One region of the Janthinobacterium sp. 64 genome, then DNA from elsewhere that is predicted to be linked to it. Evidence: predicted binding sites of a transcription regulator. Region 1 holds the regulator's gene; each other region holds the start of a gene.
The links. The regulator LexA, encoded in region 1, represses DNA repair genes until DNA is damaged. The targets are predictions, from matches to a motif close to ACTGTATNNNNATACAGT.
Positions count from the first base shown of each region.

Region 2: the regulator LexA is predicted to act here: its motif matches at 2,461-2,478, upstream of dinB (DNA polymerase IV).
Region 3: the regulator LexA is predicted to act here: its motif matches at 2,699-2,716, upstream of imuA (translesion DNA synthesis-associated protein ImuA).
Region 4: the regulator LexA is predicted to act here: its motif matches at 1,484-1,501, upstream of imuA (translesion DNA synthesis-associated protein ImuA).

Region 1 covers NZ_PHUG01000001.1:2,186,672-2,191,649, forward strand. The annotation lists gene rplI (50S ribosomal protein L9) at 1-69, opposite strand, end outside; gene rpsR (30S ribosomal protein S18) at 97-387, opposite strand; gene priB (primosomal replication protein N) at 413-712, opposite strand; gene rpsF (30S ribosomal protein S6) at 733-1,122, opposite strand; gene lexA (transcriptional repressor LexA) at 1,399-2,034, shown strand; gene CLU91_RS09605 (cystathionine gamma-synthase family protein) at 2,101-3,342, opposite strand; gene purF (amidophosphoribosyltransferase) at 3,449-4,972, opposite strand.
Region 2 covers NZ_PHUG01000001.1:3,511,863-3,516,840, forward strand. The annotation lists gene CLU91_RS15430 (asparaginase domain-containing protein) at 1-167, shown strand, start outside; gene CLU91_RS15435 (recombination-associated protein RdgC) at 246-1,142, opposite strand; gene dinB (DNA polymerase IV) at 1,259-2,440, opposite strand; gene CLU91_RS15445 (S9 family peptidase) at 2,584-4,749, shown strand; tRNA gene CLU91_RS15450 (tRNA-Val) at 4,849-4,924, shown strand.
Region 3 covers NZ_PHUG01000002.1:86,748-91,725, forward strand. The annotation lists gene CLU91_RS26850 (glyoxalase superfamily protein) at 456-710, opposite strand; gene CLU91_RS26855 (hypothetical protein) at 977-1,753, shown strand; gene CLU91_RS26860 (hypothetical protein) at 1,750-1,995, shown strand; gene imuA (translesion DNA synthesis-associated protein ImuA) at 2,727-3,497, shown strand; gene CLU91_RS26870 (Y-family DNA polymerase) at 3,514-4,899, shown strand; gene CLU91_RS26875 (error-prone DNA polymerase) at 4,902-4,978, shown strand, end outside.
Region 4 covers NZ_PHUG01000001.1:2,338,515-2,343,492, forward strand. The annotation lists gene CLU91_RS10230 (Y-family DNA polymerase) at 1-823, opposite strand, end outside; gene imuA (translesion DNA synthesis-associated protein ImuA) at 753-1,463, opposite strand; gene CLU91_RS10240 (putative Na+/H+ antiporter) at 1,670-2,935, shown strand; gene CLU91_RS10245 (GNAT family N-acetyltransferase) at 2,970-4,978, opposite strand, start outside.

The sequences.
Region 1 (4,978 bases):
GTCTTTGACTTTGACGACTTCGCCGAGGTTACCGACGTTAACAACTTTTTCTAACAGAATGATTTGCATAGTTCTTCTCCAGGAATATCTGACCGATTAAGCGTGGTGCAGATCGGTGTATGGCAGCAGCGCGAGGAAGCGAGCGCGCTTGATTGCGGTGTCGACTTGGCGCTGGTAGTGCGCTTTGGTACCGGTCAGGCGTGCTGGCATGATCTTGCCGTTTTCCTGGACGAAGTCTTTCAGCGTGTCGACGTCTTTGTAGTCGACTTGCTCAACGTGCGCTGCGGTGAAGCGGCAGAACTTCTTACGTTTGAACAAAGGGTTTTGCTGTTTGCGTTTTTCTTTAAGCTTGAGCTTATTTTTGTCGAACTTTTTACCGAATGCCATGTCAGGCTCCTGTATCTAAAATGCGCTAGTCAGAATTGACTGCACTAAAATCAATGATGTGAAACACCAAACTCTTGCTGTTGCGGCTCTTCCTGGCCAGGAAACCCGTGAACTGATACACCCCGCCCAAGCTTGCCTGGCTGAACCGGCCTGAAATTTCGCCAGCGGCTAGCGCGGCAACATCAAACTCGGTCAAACGGGCAATCCCTGCTTCCATCTGCTGCGAACTGTGTTGCAATACTGCATTCACAATCGGCAACCCTGCCGGGGTATAGCGCAATATTTCGCGCTCGGCAATGATGGCGGTAACTTGTAGCTGGTTCAGCGCACGATCCTGGTCAAGAATTAAGCGGCGGCTGCGGCAGGAGCGGCTGCTGGTGCTTCGGTGCGGTGGCTTTTGGCCGCGTCTTCGCGTTGTACCGATTTCATCATCGGCGAAGGAGCTGTTTCAGCTTTCTTCATTTTAACGGTCAGGTGACGCAACACGGCATCATTGAATTTGAATGCTGTTTCCAACTCGACCAGGGTCTCGTTGTCGCATTCGATGTTCAGGCAGATGTAGTGTGCTTTAGGCAGCTTTTGGATCGAGTAAGCCATTTGACGGCGGCCCCAATCTTCCACGCGGTGAACCGAACCGCCGCGGGTGGTTACGCTGGCTTTGTAGCGTTCGATCATCGCGGGCACTTGCTCGCTTTGGTCCGGATGGACGATAAAGACTATTTCATAATGACGCATGCAAACTCCTTCAGGTCGGATTGATAATCGCCCACCCCGGCGTCAAGACGGGTGTGGGAAGGTCAGCCGAAGATTATAACCGCCTTTTGCAAACGTTTCAATCATTCCTTCAACAAGCGGCCCGCGCACGGGGCAGGCCAGGCGTTTTTTCCTGCCCATTCCAGTATTTCGCACGAAATTCGCGCAAATAGCGGAAATCCCCTTGCATAGTGGGCGATACTGTACAAAAATACAGACTGTTCATATAGACAGCATTTTAGTATGCACCCACCGCTCATGATCAAGCTGACAGCACGACAAGAACAAATCCTGAACCTGATCAAGGACGCGATTGAAAACACGGGTTTTCCACCCACCCGTGCCGAAATCGCCAATGAACTGGGTTTCAAATCGGCCAATGCGGCCGAAGAGCATTTGCAGGCCCTGGCCCGCAAGGGCGCGATCGAGATTTCGCCCGGCACTTCGCGCGGCATCCGCCTGATCGGTGCGGCCGCTGAAGCGCCGGCATCGAAGGTGCCGGCAGCACTGCTGATGTCGCTGCCCCTGATCGGCCGGGTGGCGGCAGGCTCGCCCATCCTGGCACAGGAAAACCTGGAAGCGAGCTACAACGTGGACCCGGCCCTGTTCTCGGCCAAGCCCGACTTCCTGCTGAAGGTGCGCGGCTGGTCCATGCGCGACGCCGGCATCATGGATGGCGACTTGTTGGCCGTGAAAAAGGTCGACAGCGCCAAGAATGGCCAGATCGTCGTGGCCCGCATCGGCGACGAAGTCACCGTCAAGCGCTACAAAAAAACGGGTTCCGTCATCGAACTGCTGCCGGAAAACCCCGACTTCAAGGTGATCACCGTGTCGCCGGAAGACGAGTTTGCGTTGGAAGGTTTGGCGGTGGGACTGATGCGCAGCTGGCATTAATCAAGTACATGCAAAAAGGGCCGCAACAGCATGACTGTTGCGGCCCTTTTTTATTGTCCAGGCGTTTTATACATCCAGGGCGCTACGGAAATCCTCGAGCAAATCGGCCTCATCCTCAATACCCACCGACACGCGGATCAAGGACTCGGCAATGCCCATGCTGGCGCGGCGCTCGGCGCCCATCTCATAAAAGATCGTGTGCGCGACGGGAATGACGAGGGTGCGCGTGTCACCAAGGTTGCTCGCTGGAATGGCCAGATTCAGGCGATTGAGGAAATCGAAGCAGTCGATACCGTCTTTTAATTCAAAGCTGAACAGCGAGCCATAGCTGCGGAACAAGTCCGTCGCCAGCGCGTGCTGCGGGTGCACTGGCAAACCCGGGTAGTGCACGGCCGCTACACGCGGGTCGGCGGCAAGCATGGTGGCCAGCGCCAGGGCGTTCGAGCAGGTGCGGTCCATGCGCAAGGCCATGGTTTCCGCGCCGACGGCGATATGGTGCGCCGCTTCCGGGCCCAGCGATGCGCCGAAATCGCGCAAGGCCTTGGCGCGGATTTGCGCGATGCCCCACTGCGCCGGCGCCGCCTTTTTGTAGTTTTCAAAGATGTTCGGGTACTGCGTCCAGTCGAACACGCCCGTATCCGTCAAGCTGCCGCCCAGCGCATTGCCGTGGCCGCCGATGGATTTCGTCAGCGCATTGACCACCAGGCCCGCACCCACCGCTTTCGGGCGGAACAGGTACGGCGTGGTCATCGTGTTGTCGACGATGTACAGGATGCCCTTCTCGCGGCACAGGTCGCCGATTTTCTTCAGGTCGGCGATCTGCGTGCGCGGGTTGGCGATGGTTTCCACAAACACGATGCGCGTGGCCGGCGTGATGGCGGCCGCCACGTTGGCGACATCGGTGGCGTCGACGAACGTCACGGCGATGCCCTGCCCCGTCACCGTTTGCCACAGGCTGTTGGTGTTGCCAAACAAAAAGGCCGACGACACCACATGGTCGCCCGCACGCAGCAGCGATTGCACCACGGCGCCGATGGCGCCCATGCCGGTGGCGAAACACAAGGTGGACACGCCGTCTTCCATCTGGTTGACCTTGTCTTCCAGCGCGGACACCGTCGGGTTACCCTGGCGGCCGTAGCGGAAACCCGGCTCCTTGCCCTGGAACACGGAAGCGAGCTGGCGCGCGTCGGCATAACCGAAGGCAACGGAAGTATGCACGGGCTTGTGCAGCGAGCCGTGCTCGATGCCCTTGCGGCGGTCGTTATGCAGGATGGTGGTGGTAAAGCCGTAGGTTTTTTTGGTGGTCATGGTGGAAGTTCCGGAGTTCGATTTGCCGCGTAACCCAAGGCAAATGCCGGGGTCAGACCTGAAGGTCCGACCCCGAAAAAAAGCCCGGCATCGGCCGGGCAGGTACTTATGCTTCCGTTGTTGCCAGGTTCAGGTTCAGCTGGGAACGCGGCGTATCTTCGGGCGCTGCCGCCTTCGGATGGTGGCGCGCATATTCCAGGCGGTCCAGATACTCCTGCGACACGTCGCCCGTCACGTACACGCCATCGAAGCACGACGCCTCGAAGTTGGTGAGCGCCGGGTTGACGTCGGCGATCGCCTGCTTCAGCGCGCCGATATCCTGGTACACCAGGTAATCGGCCGTGATTTCGCGGCACACTTCTTCCGTCGTGCGGCCATAGGCGATCAGCTCATCGCGCGTCGGCATGTCGATGCCGTACACGTTCGGGTAAATCACCGGTGGCGCGGCCGAGGCGAAGATGACTTTCGTCGCGCCCGCTTCGCGCGCCATCTGCACGATTTCACGGCTGGTGGTGCCGCGCACGATGGAATCGTCGACCAGCAGCACGACTTTATCCTTGAATTCGGACGGGATCGCGTTGAGCTTCTGGCGCACGGATTTCTTGCGCGCCGCCTGGCCCGGCATGATGAAGGTGCGGCCGATGTAGCGGTTCTTGATGAAGCCTTCGCGGTATTCCAGGTTCAGCGCCAGTGCCAGCTGGATGGCGGCCGGACGCGAGGAATCGGGAATCGGCATGACCACGTCGATATGCACGTCAGGCAATTCGGCACGGATCTTTTCAGCCAGGTATTCACCCATTTTCAGGCGCGTGGCGTACACCGAGGCGCCGTCGATGACGGAGTCGGGACGGGCCAGGTAGACGAATTCGAACACGCAGGGGTTCAGGCTGGCATTGTCGGCGCACTGGGCGCTGTGCAATTTCTTGTCGGCATCGATGAAGACGGCTTCGCCGGGACCAATGTCGCGCACGAAGCGGAAGCCCATGCCTTCCAGGGCCACGGATTCGGAAGCGATCAGGTATTCAGGACCCTGCTCCGTTTCATTGATGCCCAGGCACAAGGGACGGATGCCGTGCGGATCGCGGAAGGCCAGCAAGCCCACGCCGGCGATTTGCGCGACGGCAGCGTAGCCGCCCTTGACGCGGCGGTTCAGCACGGTGATGGCCTTGAAGATGGCTTCCGGGTCCAGGTTCAGGCCCGTCGTCGCTTCCTGGATTTCATGCGCCAGCACGTTGAGCAGCACTTCCGAATCGGAATCGGTATTGATGTGGCGGCGGTCATTTTTGAACATTTCCTGTTTCAACTGTTCCCAGTTGGTCAGGTTGCCATTGTGCGCCAGGGTGATGCCGAACGGCGCATTCACATAAAACGGTTGTGCTTCCTCTTCGCTCGACGAACCGGCCGTCGGGTAGCGGCAATGGCCGATGCCCGTCGTGCCTTGCAGCGAACGCATGTTACGCGTACGGAAGACGTCACGCACGAGACCATTGGCCTTGTGCATGGAAAACATACTGCTGTGATTGGTCGCAATCCCTGCCGCGTCCTGACCGCGATGTTGCAAGAGCAACAATGCATCATAGAGCAATTGATTGACAGGTTGATGGGAAACGACGCCGACGATGCCACACATGGTGTG
Region 2 (4,978 bases), 1.3 Mb from region 1:
TGATTCCCTACGAAATCGACAACTCCGATGCCCTGTTCAACCTGGGCTTTGCTTGCGGCGTGGCGCAAACCTTGCCAGCGGGCGTGTACGTGGCCATGAATGGCCAGATCTTCGCCTGGGACAATGTGCAAAAGAACCGCGCCGCCGGCGTGTTCCAGCCTTTGTAAGCCGCTGCCAGGACAGGGCTAACAGTACAGGCGAAAAAAAGGAGCCGCAGCTCCTTTTCCGTACCGATATATCTGCGTTTATGCAGTCGCTTCGCCGCCCAATGCTTCGACCACATCGGCCATCAGCTTGGAGAGCTCGCCCGTCATCAGCATCACGTCGCCGTCGAAACGCTCGTCGTCGTTCTTCGTGCTCGATTCCGTTTCCTTGATCACGTCCAGCGGCTTGACGCTCTTGATGGCCAAGGACTCCGTCAGCACAAACGAGATCTTGTCGTTCCACGTCATGGCCAGGCGCGTGCACTGCTTGCCGGCCGCGATGTGGCGACGCACGTCGTCCGCTTCCAGGGTGTGGCGCACGTAGCGCACGGTGGCCTTGCTTTCGCCCGTGGCGCGCAATTCCGTGTCCATGTCGACCGTGAAGCCGGCAGGCGCATCGTCGGCCTGCAGCCATTCCGTCATCACCGCCACGGGCGAACGCTGCACGCGCAAGCTTTCCAGCGGCAGTTTATCCACGGCCTTCAACAACAGCTTGATGACTTCATCGGCTTTCGCCGGGCTGGCGGCATCGACCACCAGCCAGCCATTGACGGGGTCGATCCACGTCCAGACGTTGCTGCGGATGCTGAAGGCGCGCGGCAGCAGCTCGTCGGCCACGCGTTCCTTCAATTCCTTCATGGCTTTTTTACCGGGTGCAAAGCCTTGCGCTTCTTCCATCTCGGCAGCGCGGGCCTTGGCCACCTGGTTGATGACGGTCGCTGGCAACAGTTTCTTTTCCGTGCCCAGCAAGATCAGCATCTGCTTGTTGACCACGTGGACCAGGCCACCGTTCGGGCGTGGCGTATCCCAGCCCTGGCGCATCAGATCCATGCTGGTCGCCGGCGTAAATTTGTTCGAGGACAAGGCCTCTTCCAGTTGTTCTGGCGTATAAGCCCATGGTGCGGGCAGGCGGTAAATCTGAAGATTCTTGAACCACATAGTTTTTGTCTTCCGTTTGTTTCAGTAGTGCCAGGGGAACGCCATTCTACACTTTCGACGTAAAAATGCCGTCAAAAGCGCGGTCCGGCGCGGTATGTATCTTGCAGGAAACGCCGCTAGAGGCGGGGAAACAGCTCCGCCTGGGCTGGCGCCTGCCGCATCACCACGGCCGGATCGGACAAGGCCGAGATGCGCACGCCCAGCAGGCGGATTTTCTTTTCAAATGGCACGCGTCGCAGGCAGTCGCGGCTGGCGCGCAGGATGGCGGCGGCGTCTGCCGTGGCGCTGGGCAGGGTGATGTCGCGCGTGACGGTGCTGAAATCCTCGAAGCGCAGCTTGATGCCCACCGTGCGCCCCGCCAGCGATTGTTTATCGAGGTCGCCCGCCACGCGCGTGCACAGGCTTTCCAGCTTTTCCGACAGGGTGGCGCGGTCGCGCACCACCTGCAAGTCGCGCTCGAACGTCGTCTCGCGGCTGACGGACTTGGTTTCCCTGCTCGTCTGCACGGGCCGCTCGTCGATGCCCAGCGCCGCCTGGCGCAGCCAGCCCGTGTACAGGTCGCCAAATTGCGTGCGCAGCATGGCCATGTCGGCCCGCGCCAGCTCGCCGATGGTATTGACACCCAGCGCTTCCAGCTTGGCCGTCGCCTTCGGGCCGATGCCATTGATCTTTTTTGCAGGCAAAGGCCAGACCCTGGTTTCGACATCCTCGGGCGACAAGATGGTGAGTCCGTCGGGCTTTTCCAGGTCGGAACAGATTTTTGCCAGCAATTTGTTGGGCGCCAGGCCGACCGAACACGACAGGCCCGTCGCCTCGAACACGGCCGCCTTCAGGCGCGCCGCCATGGCCGGCGCCTGCTCGCCATATTCGGTGAGGTCGACATAGATTTCATCGATGCCCACGTTCTGGATGATGGGGCACAACTGGGCCACGGCTTGCTTGAAGCGGGCCGAATACTCGCGGTAAGCCTCGAAATCGGCCGGCAGCAGGATGCTGTCGGGCGCCAGTTTCGCCGCTTTCATGATGCCCATGGCGGAAAACACGCCAAACGCGCGCGCCGCGTAGGTCGAGGTGGTGACGACGCCGCGCCCCACGTAGTCGCGCATGCGCGCAAACTGCCGCGTGCCGTCCCTCTGCAGCACCGGTTGCTGCAAGCGCCCGCCGCCGATGACGACGGCTTCGCCGCACAGTTCCGGATATTTCAACAGTTCCACGGAAGCAAAGAAGGCGTCCATGTCCAGGTGGGCTATCCAGCGGCGGGCGGGTGGCTCGGGTAGGGGGGAGGCAGATGTGGTCAAGGACACCTCGCGGCAGCGATACTGTAGTTATATACAGTATCGCTGGAAATGTCCGCGGATGCAAGTTGAAACGCACGCGCACGGCGGTTGCTTTTCTCAATGGCAAGATTACAATCCTGACACAACTATTCAAAGGAGTCGCCTTGTCCATCACCCATCACGCTGCGCGCCGCCGGTCCGCCTGGTTATCCATCCTGCCGGCCCTGCTGTTGTGCACCCTGGCGCCATCCGCGCTGGCCGACACCACCACCGTTGCCACGCCCACCGCGCCGGTCGCCGCCAGGACGGCCTGGCAGGAAACGCGCCACGGCACGGTCGTCACGGACGACTACCGCTGGCTGCAAAAGAAAACCGATCCTGCCGTGATCGACTACCTGAATGCGGAAAACGCCTACACGGCCGCCGTCACGGCCCCGATCCAGCCGCTGGCCGACAAGGTCTACGCCGAGATCAAGGGACGCATGCAGGAAGTGGACCTGTCCGTGCCTGCGCGCCAAGGCAATTTCTACTATTACACGCGCACGGAAGCGGGCAAGCAATACCCGCTTCACTGCCGCCGCCCTGTCGGCGCACATGGCGCCTACGATGCGCAGGCAGCGGAGGAAATCCTGCTGGACCAGAATCAACTGGCCGAAGGCCACAAATTCTTTGCCGTGCGCGCGTTTGCCATCAGCCCGAATGAGCAATTGCTGGCCTACACCACCGACACGACGGGTTTCCGCCAGTACGAACTGCATGTGAAGGATTTGAAGACGGGCAAGTTGCTGGGCGATACCATGCCCCGCGTGACGTCCCTGGCCTGGGCGGCGGACAATACCACCCTGATGCTGGCGCAGGAAGACGCCACCACCAAGCGTTCGGACCGCTTGTTCCGCCTGGCCCTGGGCGGCACGCAGCAGCAGGTGTACCACGAGCCGGTGGAACAATTCGCTATCGGCGTGAGCCGCACGCGCGATCATCGCTACTTTATGCTCACCGCGCGCAGCACGGATACCAGTGAAGTGCTGCTGCTGCCAACGAGCAAGCCGCAAGGCAGCTTCCAGTCCGTGCTGAAGCGCGAAAAAGGCCACCGCTACGGCATCGAACACCGCGACGGCCAGCTGTTTATTCTGACCAACAAGGACGCGAAGAATTTCCGCGTCGTCAGCGCGCCGGTGGCTGCCCCGCAGCAAAAGAACTGGAAACCGGTGGTGCCGCACAACAAGGATGCCGTGATCCAGTCCATCGACGTGTTCCAGGGCTACCTGGTGGTGATGGAAAAGGCGCGTGCCCTGAACCGCGCGCGCATCCTTGACTTTGCGCACAAGAACTGGAAGACGGTGCAGTTCGACGACCCCGTCTACCTGGCCACGGCGGCCGGCACGCCAGAATTTACCGCCACGCAATTTCGCATGTCCTACCAGTCTCCCGTCACGCCGCCCACCGTCATCGACGTCAGCATGCAGGACGGCAAGCGCACGGTGCTGAAACAGCAGGAAATCGTCGGCGGCTTTGACGGCAGCCGCTACACCACGCAGCGCCTGTGGGTGAAAGCGCGCGATGGCGTGCAAGTGCCGCTGTGGATCGTCTACAAGAAAGGCGTGAAGCTCGACGGTTCCGCGCCGCTGCTGCTGTACTCGTATGGCTCGTATGGCATCTCGACGGAAGCCAGCTTTGCCATCAGCCGCATCAGCCTGCTGGAGCGGGGCGTCATCTATGCCCAAGCGCATATCCGCGGCGGCACCGACATGGGCGAAGCGTGGCATGAAGACGGCATGCTGATGAAGAAGAAAAACACCTTCAATGACTTCATCGACAGCGCCGACTACCTGGTGCGCGAAAAATGGACCAGCCCGAACCGCCTGATCATCCAGGGTGGCAGCGCCGGCGGCCTCCTGATGGGTGCCGTCGTCAACATGCGCCCCGAGCTGTTCCACGCCGTACACGCGGCCGTGCCGTTCGTCGACGTGATGAATACCATGATGGATGCCAGCCTGCCCCTGACGACGGGCGAATACCTGGAATGGGGCGACCCGAACCAGAAGGCGGCCTACGACTACATGCTCAGCTACTCGCCCTACGACAACATTGCGCGCAAGAATTACCCGGCCATGCTGGTGACGACGGGCCTGAACGACAGCCAGGTCATGTACTGGGAACCGGCCAAGTATGTGGCCAAGCTGCGCGCGCATAAAACGGACGGCAATCCCCTGCTGCTGAAAACGAATATGGGCGCCGGCCACGGCGGCGCTTCGGGCCGCTACAACGCGATTGCCGAGAACGCCTTCAATATGGCGTGGATGCTGTCGCAGTGGAATATCACGGAGTAAAGTGAAAAAAGCGCTTGCAGAACGATTTTAGCCATCCTATAATAGCGCCTCTTCCAGACGTGGTGACAAACGTCGGGATGGTTTTCTGAGACAAGCAACGGGTGCTTAGCTCAGTTGGTAGAGCGGCGCCCTTACAAGGCGTAGGTCGGGAGTTCGAGCCTCTCAGCACCCACCAAATCAGAAAACTGTCCAGTGCTTCATGGATCAGCAACACAGATCATACGAGCTT
Region 3 (4,978 bases), on a different contig from region 1:
TTGCATCATCCGCCACTCTTATACAGCCAGTACTCTTGTTCTCCCGCAAAGCTACTTGTCCTGTCGGGAGTTAGGATGAGGCCAATCGTCTCCTGAAAGTGGAAAATGAGAAGGCTGTGCTTGCAGGCGTTCGTCATCATTGCATCAGGATGCACGGCCAGCGGGGATCGTGCGCCGGATGATTTGATTGGCCAGAACACCTTCGCCGTCGCTGCCCGCTACGGCACGCCCGGCAGCTATCGACATGAAGATGATCTTTTGCAGCTCAACTATGGGAGCGAGGCGGCTGGCTGCCGGATCATGATGTTGGTGGACCAAGCGCAGAGGGTCGTGGGCTGTGCCAGCACTGGCGCAAGGTGCGCGCAGCTATCTTACAAGCCGACTATACCTTGATTTATCCTGCTTCATGGCCGCTATTGCTGGAGGATCTCAATCCAGTTGTGTTACCTAATGGTTTACAACAGCAGGTCTGCGGAACTCACTTCATGCTTGTATTTGTGGGCGAGCCGATATGCCAGGCGAGCTGTAGCTAACAAATCAAGTTCCTGCGCGCCAACGCGCCGGGGGAAGGCCTGAACTTCTGGCCAATTTCGCAGTCCTACAAGCGAAGCGCTGAGGTCCAGCGCCTGGCCGTGCCCTATTTCGATAGCGGAGTCTTCTAAAAGGGCGCGCAGACAACCGGCCAACTGCTTGAGTTGTTGAGTATCCATGGTTTCTCCACGGGCGGTGTTTCCGGTGCACACTTTGCGGACCGCCCATAGGTAAAAACCACGATATGGAAGGGTTCTGGATATTCCCCGTCTTCATCGTACCCTTTCGGCGCGTGCGGCAGGCCACGGTAGCCAGCAATCATTACATCCCTGACATGATCGCCCGGCCAAGTTCTGTGTAGCCCAGAGGCCCCCCACTCCTCCCGGCTGTAATTGTGCTTCCCAAATATTGACTGGACGCGTGCCGATCTCAGTACAATGCCTCGATGAATCCGAACGATCCCTTCGACCGCGACAACTTGACCCCTGCAGAAACCCTTCTTGCCGGGCAGAAGATTGCCCGCGACTATTTTCAGGGCGAGCTGTATCAACGCGATGGCGTTTCCCGCCTCGAGGGGATCACGATCGATCAACTCGACGGCCCCAGGTTGGACCTCGACGAATCTGAGACCGGCAGGCTGTTCATGATCCCGGATGGCTCCATTGTGTGGGCGCTCGAAGCAAGGGAGCACGGCGAGGCGCCTGCCGGCTTGGAGGTCGTGTCGAACAACCTCTTCATGGCCGAAGACGAGAAAACCAGTGTCATCGCCTACAGGGATGACGAGGGTGCATCCCTGCGCGTCGACGCGCTCTATATCCGCCGACTGATACTCGCCGTCGACGCGCCTGAACGCATGGCCACGGTTGCATTCGGCCTGATGGCTATTTCGGCTTACCGGCTAGGCTTTGGCCACATTTCGCTTTTCGCAGCTGGAAACGGACCGATCGACCCAGACGACCCGGACGGTTTCGTTGGATTCGCTGTATGGCCGAAATTCGGGTTTGACGCGCCACTCGAACCTGCCGAACTAAACATGGCACCATCCGAGCCCCTGCGTGCTTGCCGGACTATCCAGGAGGTTATTGCTGTGGACCAAAACTGGTGGAATGTACACGGCCGGGGCCGGGATATGCGCTTCGACTTGAGCGCCGACAGTCGAAGTTGGGCGATTCTGCTAAACTACCTGTATCAATCACTCCCTCTACCGGAGATTGAATCATGACCGCCTTGAAGAAAACGCCTCCGCCCCAGAACAGTGCCTACAAATTGGCAGCGGCCGCTCGCCGCGCCAAGGTTGCTTCCATGAGTGCGCCGATCATTGGTGAAGTCAAGCCATCCCAGGGCCGGATCCGGGTCACGCTGGGTGGCAAAGCCATCAGCCGGGATGCCCGTTCGGGCTTGTTCGGACCGTCTTCGATCGACATTCCGGAATTTTCCAGCGTCCGGAAGCCCAAGTCAGCATAAGGAAGCGGCCAGTGGCCGCTTATTTTTCGCGCGCGAAACTCCTCCGGCAGCGCACAACCGCCATACTCCAAGGCGGCCAAGGATCCAAGGAAGCCAAATAGCGACGCTCGCTGCCGCGCAGACAACTCCTCCTAGGAGGAGGAGTATCGTCTTCCCGAACAAGCTCAACATATAGCCGATCCAGTACTTCTGTATACCAGCCAGATAGGTCACTTCGTCCCTGGCGTTCCAGTTTTTTTCGCTGCCATATTTTTAATATCCTCCGCTTGCGCCGTTTCGCCGGCGCACATCCATTCTGGCATCACGACACGATGCATGTGCACTTGCATCGTTCGGACTTTAGTGTGCCAAAAGCCCGCTGGCGTGGTTGCACCGGGTTTCGTGCTCGCGATGTATGAATCGCCACCAGTAACTTAGACTCTCCTCATCCATGGTTTTCGGACGATGAACAACCGATGGATCGTATTAGGGCCCTGAGTGTCTTGCCAGGCGCCTGGCCTGCGATCTCGTCGCTGCCTGATCCAACGGCGAGATCGGGTCTGACCTGTCTATCTCCTCTGCCCTGTAGCGACTCCTGCCGCGCACAAGCAAACCATGCTTGAGCTTCGACGGGTCACCTTGACCCTTTCGCGCCATCGCATCTGTCAATTTTGACAATTCAAGAAATTCATGGACCTTGCAGTTTTTGACGTCCTCAGCATATACTGTATTTATATACAGTATTTTTGAGAATGATCAACATCCTCTCGCCAGACACCATGCTTTCACCTTCCCTTCAACGTAGCAGCCCTACCGCACTGGCCAATAGCGCCCTGTTGCGCGACGTCTGGCGAGCAAGTGAACTGAGCCGAGGAACAACCAGCACCGTCACTACCGGTCATAGCATCTTGGATCGTGAGCTTCCTGGCAACGGTTGGCCGCAATCGACCTTCACGGAGTTGCTAGTTCAGCAAGCGGGTATCGGGGAAATGCACTTGTTGCGGCCAGTGCTGGCGCAACTATCGCAACGTCGTCGGATCGCCCTGGTGCAGCCGCCGTACTTGCCCAACTCCGCCGCCTGCAAATTCATGGACCTGAGTTGCCCGAACCTGCTCTGGATACGTGCGCCCAGCACCGCCGATGCTCTTTGGTCCACCGAGCAGATCCTGCGCAATGGCAGTTGCGGTGCGGTATTGCTGTGGCAAACCAATATCCGCGACGAAGCACTGCGGCGCCTCAATCTGGCGGCGCAGACGACCGAGACGTTCTTCTGGCTGGTCCGGCCGATGAGCGCAGCGGCCGATGCGTCACCAGCGCCATTACGCCTGGCATTGCGCCCCGCCGCCGGTGGCATTTCCACTCACATCATTAAACGGCGTGGCCCACATCATGAGGCGCCACTCTTTATCCCGCTGGCTGACATGCCGGCACGTCAACGTTTTTTGGACGATCAAAATGCGGTTCTGGTTCAGCGTACACCTCCCACTGTTGCCACTCGAATGCCTCAGGCCGCGCTGGTGTGAGCCGGGGCCGTATGCGGTGGTCGAGAAAGGCCGCATCATCACAGTCTCGCAGCAAGCCTTTGCCGAAGGCGTGCGCGTCGGCATGCGCCCCGGCGGTGTAGCGGCCGTCTCGCCGGATACCGTCATCCTGGAGCGCAGCCTTGAGCGCGAACAGATTGCCTGCAATGCCATCGCGCTCGCCCTCCTCCAGTTCACCCCGGAAGTGGCGCATGCCGGCGACTTCAGCCTGCTGCTGGACGTGACCGCCAGCTTGCGCCTATTTAACGGGCGAGCCGCGATCAGCCGGCGCATTCGCACTGCCCTGCAAGCGATTGGGATGACCGCGCAGCTCGGCACGGCCCCGACGGCCATGGGGGCCTGGCTGCTGTCGCGCTGGCAGCCGGTCAAACGCCAGATCATTCTGCGGCGCACGGTGCACATGCGCTCACTGGAGCGCCAGCTCGACCGCATGCCCTGCGCCTATCTGCCCAGCACGGCGAATCACCTCGAATGGCTAACGGATATTGGCGCGGATCATCTGGCGGCACTCCGGCGCCTGCCCCGCCCGGGCATCCAGCGCAGGATGAACAAGCACGTGCTCGATGAGCTCGACCGTGCCTATGGGCTCGCTCCTGAATTGTTTGAATGGATCGCCATTCCCGAAACTTTTTCAGCGCGCATCGAGACTTTTGACCGGATCGAACACGCCGATGCCCTGCTGGACGGCGCCACTGGCCTGCTGCAGCAATTCGTTGGATGGCTAGTCGCGCGCCAGCAGGCTGTGAGCGTTTTTGTTCTGCTGCTGGAGCACGAACGCGGGAAAACTGCGATCCCACCTACGCCGATCGAGATCGGATTGGCAGAGCCGACCTGGCGCGACGCGCACCTGATACGGCTGCTGAAAGAGCGCCTGGCGCGCACGGAACTGGTTGCCCCGGTCATCGCCCTGCGCCTGGAAGCGCGCCTGCTCACCGCGATGGCGCCACCGACACAAGATCTGTTTCCCGAGCCGGGCGGCAGCCCCGCCGATTATAAACGTCTGCTGGAATTACTCAGTGCCCGACTTGGCAGCGACAACGTCCTCTCGCCTGTCGAGCATCACGACCATCGGCCGGAGGAAAGCAATGCCTGGGCTGCCGCCACCGAGAAGCGCAAGGCGGTCAACGCCGAAGATGAGGCTTTTGAGCGCCCGTTCTGGCTGCTACCTAAACCTATCCCGCTGCTGCTGCGCGGCGAACGTCCCTTCTATGGTTCCCCCCTAAAAATGCTCAAGGGGCCGGAACGCATTGAGGCTGGCTGGTGGAACGATCAAATCGCGGCCCGCGACTATTACATCGCGCAAGGAAGCGATGCGACTTGCTACTGGATCTACCTGGAGCGCGTCGTTGACGGCCGCTGGTATCTGCACGGGATGTTCGGCTGATCATGGACCAGCCGCCAATTTCCACGCTGCCCGACTATGCCGAGCTGCAGTGCATGAGCCATTACTCTTTTTTGCACGG
Region 4 (4,978 bases), 150 kb from region 1:
TGCGCTCGACGGCGAATTGCCGCGCGCACAGCCAGCCCGTCATTTGCTGCAGCAGGCGGCGCGCGCCGAACAGCAGCGCGTCGGCGTGCTCGACGCGGTCGAACAATTCCAGGCTGGCGCGGAACGTGGGCGGCGCCTCAATCCACACAAACAGTTCCGTGCTGTGGCCATGCGCGTCGTCGAGCATGTCCAGCACGGCGGCGCCGCAGCGGCGCTGCAAGCCGGGCCGGGGCAAGTGGCGCAGCTGCCCCAGGGTGCGGCAGCCGATGCCCTCGAACCAATCCAGGTAAGGGCGCGCGGGCGGCAGCAGGGCGCACGGCAGGCGGTCGAGGCGGCGCACCAGACTGGCCATGCTCAAGGTCCGGCCCCGGCGCGTGCCGGCGCGCGCCAGCAGCCAGGCGCCGCGCGCCGTGGGCGCGCACGACAGCTGGGCCGTGTAGCCGAGCGCGCGCAAGCTGGCCGCAATCTGCCGGCACAGGGCGCGCACGCCGCCAAACAGGCGCAGGCTGGCCCCCGCGTCGACCAGCAAGGTCGCTTCTTCGCCCTGCGCCACCAGCGGCGAGTATTGCAGCAGCGCCAGCGCCACCGCTTGCAGGGCCTGCGCTTCCAGTTCAAGCGAGCGTTCGTGCAGGCGCGCCTGCGGCGCCAGCATCAGCGCACCGGCGCGGCGCATGCCCGGCCGGATGCCTGCCGCCCGCGCCAGCGGCGACAGGGCCATCACTTGCTCCTGCTCCAGCACCACGCCCAGCTGGTCAGCCGACCAGCGCGGGCAAAACACTTCGAGCGGAAGCCGGGGCAGGCACAGGCCGATCCAGAGTCGCATGGCGTAACAGTAATGAAGGAGGTTGCAGGGGCAGGAACAGGGGCGCATCGCGCTGCGGTCCCCGGCGCTTGATGAAGCCGATTTCGATGCCGCCGGCGGCCGGGCGCACGGACAGGCGCAGCGGCGCCGGCGACGCATCCTGCGCGCCGTGCAAGGGGCGCAGCATGCAGAACAAGGTGTTGCCGCCTTGCGCGGCCAGGTGCAGCCGGCGCAGGCTGTCAGCGCGCACGTGCGGCTGCCAGAACAGCAAGGCGCCGCAACTGCCGCTGCGCAAGATGTTTTCTGCCGCCCATAGGGCATCCTTGCTGCCGGCGCTTTTGAGCCACAGCAGTTGCGACGGCGCCAGACCCTGCGCGGCCAGAGCCAGCGCCTGCGGCGGATGGGGCGGCTGCAGCAGCACGATGGGCAAGCCCGGCAGCTGCGCCAGCGCGGGCGCCAGCAGCCGCAATTCGCCACTGCCCGCCTGCTGCACCAGCAGGTCGATCAGGCTGCCGCTGGGCCAGCCGCCGCCGGGCAGTTGCGCCGACAGGGCGGCAAAGCCCGTGTCCAGGCAGCGCGTGGCCCCCTGCCCCAGCTGCGATGCGCGCCATAAAGACGGGTGCAAGGCTTCCGGCGAGGCCATCAATTGAGAATGTTGCATCATTGGCTAGATAGAAGAATACTGTATGCATATACAGTACTATCCGGCCCCGCTTTTGGCAAGGTTTATCTGTCAGATCGCGTGCCAGGGGCCGCTCCGCCATGTCCGAAAAACCCCGTTTTTGGCATCGATTGCTGTACCATAAGCACTCTCCTTACCGTCTGGCAAAGTACCAGTCGGCTCCCTTCGTCCATAAGGAAACGCATTTGACCACCATCCAACTCATCAGCGCCATCGTCTTCGGCCTTGCGCTCATCCACACCTTCGCCGCCAAGTCGTTTGAAACCCTGGCGAACCGCCATCCCCGCCATGCGGGCCTGCTGCACCTGCTGGGCGAAGTGGAAGTCGTGTTCGGCTTCTGGGCCTTTATATTGATCATCATCATGGCCTTTGTCTCGGGCGGCGAGGCGGCCATCGAGTACGCCGAATCGCGCCAGTACACGGAACCGCTGTTCGTCTTTGTCGTCATGGTGGTGGCCGCTTCGCGCCCCGTGCTCGACGCCGTGCAGCGCCTGCTCAAGGGCGTGGCGCGCGTGATGCCGCTGCGCACGGAACTGGCCCTCGTCTGGCTGGGACTGGCGCTCGTGCCCCTGACGGGCTCGATGATCACGGAACCGGCCGCCATGACCCTGGCCGCGCTGATGCTGGCGCCGCAAATCTTCCGTCCGGGCATCCCCGAATGGCTGAAATATGGCGCGCTGGGCGTGCTGTTCGTCAACGTTTCCATCGGCGGCACCCTGACTTCGTACGCGGCGCCGCCCGTGCTGATGGTGGCCACCACGTGGAACTGGGACAGCGCCTACATGGCCAGCCATTTCGGCTGGAAGGCCGCCATCGCCGTGCTGGTCAATGCCACGGGCGTGAGCATCTTGCTGCGTAAATACCTGCACAGCAACACCTCCGACATCAAGCCGAAGGCCGGCGAAGTGGAAGCGCCGAAAGTGCCGCTGGCCATCAGCCTCGTGCACATGATCGTGCTGGGCGGCGTGGTGGCCCTGGCGCACCATCCCGTGCTGTTCTTCGGCCTATTCCTGTTCTTCCTCGGCTTCGTGCAAGCGTATGAGCGTTATCAAAGCCCGCTGATCCTCAAAGAAGGTTTATTGGTCGGCTTCTTCCTCGGCGGCCTGGTGGTACTGGGCGGCATGCAGCAATGGTGGTTGCAGCCCATCGTCTCCAGCCTGAAACCGCTGGCCCTGTTCTTCGGCGCCCTGGGCTTGACGGCGATCACGGACAATGCCGCCCTCACTTACCTCGGTTCGCTGATCGTCGGCATGACGGACGAAGCAAAATACATGCTGATGGCCGGCGCCGTGGCCGGTGGCGGCCTGACCGTCATCGCCAACGCGCCGAACCCGGCCGGCGTGGCCCTGCTGCGCCGCGGCTTCAAGGATGAATCGATCGGCGCCGTCGGCCTGCTGGCTGGCGCCCTGCTGCCGACGGCCGTGGCGGCCCTGGCCTTCCTGGCTTTGTAGTCACCGCAGTGCGGCGGCCACCCTGGCCGCCGCTTTAATCGCCTTCATACACGAGGAAATGCAGCCGGTCATAGAACAGGCTGTAGGCATAGTCGAACGTGCCCACGCTGCGAAACCCCTTGTGCAGATACACCTGCAGCGCTTCGCTCTTTTCCCACACCGTCAGGGTGATGCGCGCACAGCCCTTGCGGCTGGCCAGGTCGCCGATTTCATGGAACATTTGCCGGAACAAGCCCTGGCCCCGGTATTTCTCGTCGATGGCCAGGCTGCTGACGAAACAGTCGTCGGCGCGCGCATGCGCGAGCACGAAGGCGTCATACGCATCGTCGAGCGCCTTCATGTCGTCGCGGTAATATGACACGGCGCCGCAGGCCTGGAACTCGTCCATCGTCGCGGCCGTGAAAAAGCCGATGAAGCGCCCGTCCTCGTCATGCAGGCCGTGGATGTGCGCCAGATACGGGTCGATGTTCTGCCGCCGCTGCAGTTCGACGAATTGCAGATTGAGTTTATTGCCGAACGAGCAGTATTCGAGGTAGCTGGTGGCAAACAGCAATTTGGCCATGCGGTTCTTCGTCTCGTCGTCCAGCAGTTCGCCCGGCACCAGCGTGAGCGGCGCATGCGACAGCAAGTCCGCCTGCGCCTCGTCACCTGGCGGGGCCGCATCGCCGATGGCCGGCATGCGGCTGCCGTGGCGGCCTACGGTCGGGCGCCAGAAGTTGCCAGCGGCAATCTGCTGCGCACGGTGGGCCAGCAGGTAGCGGCAAAAGACGCTATTCGCACGGTCGAGCTGCGGGTCGTCCGACAACACCGAGTAATAATGAAAATGCTCGATGTCGGCCCGCAACTGGGCCGCATACGCCATGCGCGGCACTTCCTCGATGTCGAACACGTCGACGATGTCGGGCAGGCGCAAAGGATCGTCGAGTTGCCAGCCGAGTTCATCGAGCCGCGCCACGCAGCGCGCATATGCGCGCCGCTCTTCGTCGCTCAAGGGGATGTGCATGTCGGTAATGATATCGTCCAGCAAGCGCATGCCGCGGATGCCGCCCGCCACCGCTTCGCGCACACCGTCATACAGCACGCAATAGCGCTGGTAGAACTCGGCATGGCTGAGCACAGTCACGCCCAGGTTCTTCTTCCATTCGGCATAAAACTGGCCGAACAGCTGCGCTTCGAATTGCGGGCAGGAACGGGGAACCTGCGCAGTGATGCCCGCATAGGCGAGGTTCACATTGCGCTGGATCACGCGCAGCGCCGCATCGTTCCTCTTGGCGATCAGCATGCCCGTTTCATCGAGAAACAGATTCATCCAGCTGACATGCCGACGCGCTTCGCTGTCATCAGCGTTGCGCTGGAAGTAGTCGGGCACTTCCGGCTTCATCAGGAAAATCGTCGCCGGATTGTGCGGCACCGTATCGACATCCATATACATGCCGCCGTATTCGCACATGATGAGGATGCGAAAATAATCGGACAGGGTAGCGAAGTAGCGCTGCGCATGCAGGGTATCGAGGATGCCGAAGCGGGCCGGCGCAAAGTCCAGCGCCAGCGCGCGCAGCGAGTTGATGTGCAAGGTCGTGCCGCCGATGGCGTAGCGGCCTATCGTGTAGCGCCCGGCGCCGCCCGTCGGGCTGAAACGCGCGTCATGGCACAGCTGCTGCGCATCCCACACCCACAGGATGGAGACGTACGGCGCGCCGCCGTTGCGCCGCACGTCGTCGAGCGCCGCGCCCCACTGCCCGATCGCTTCACAGGCGATGGCCGGCAAGGGGCCGCCCATCCAGATGCGGTGCAGGTAGCGCTCGTCGTCGCCCAGCGCGCGCGTGGGGATGCAGCTCAGCGAGGAACAGCTTGCCGCATTGAAATACGGAAAATTGCCGGCAACGAAGCTGCGCAGGGCGGCGATGCCCGCCTGGTGCTCCACGGCCAGTTGCTCCAGGTCGCTGCCGGGGGGCCGGACATCGGCCAGGGTGATGTAATCGAGTTTCAGCCGGTGGATGCGAAACTCGTATTCGAGGCTGAAAATCTTTGCTTGATCGTGTT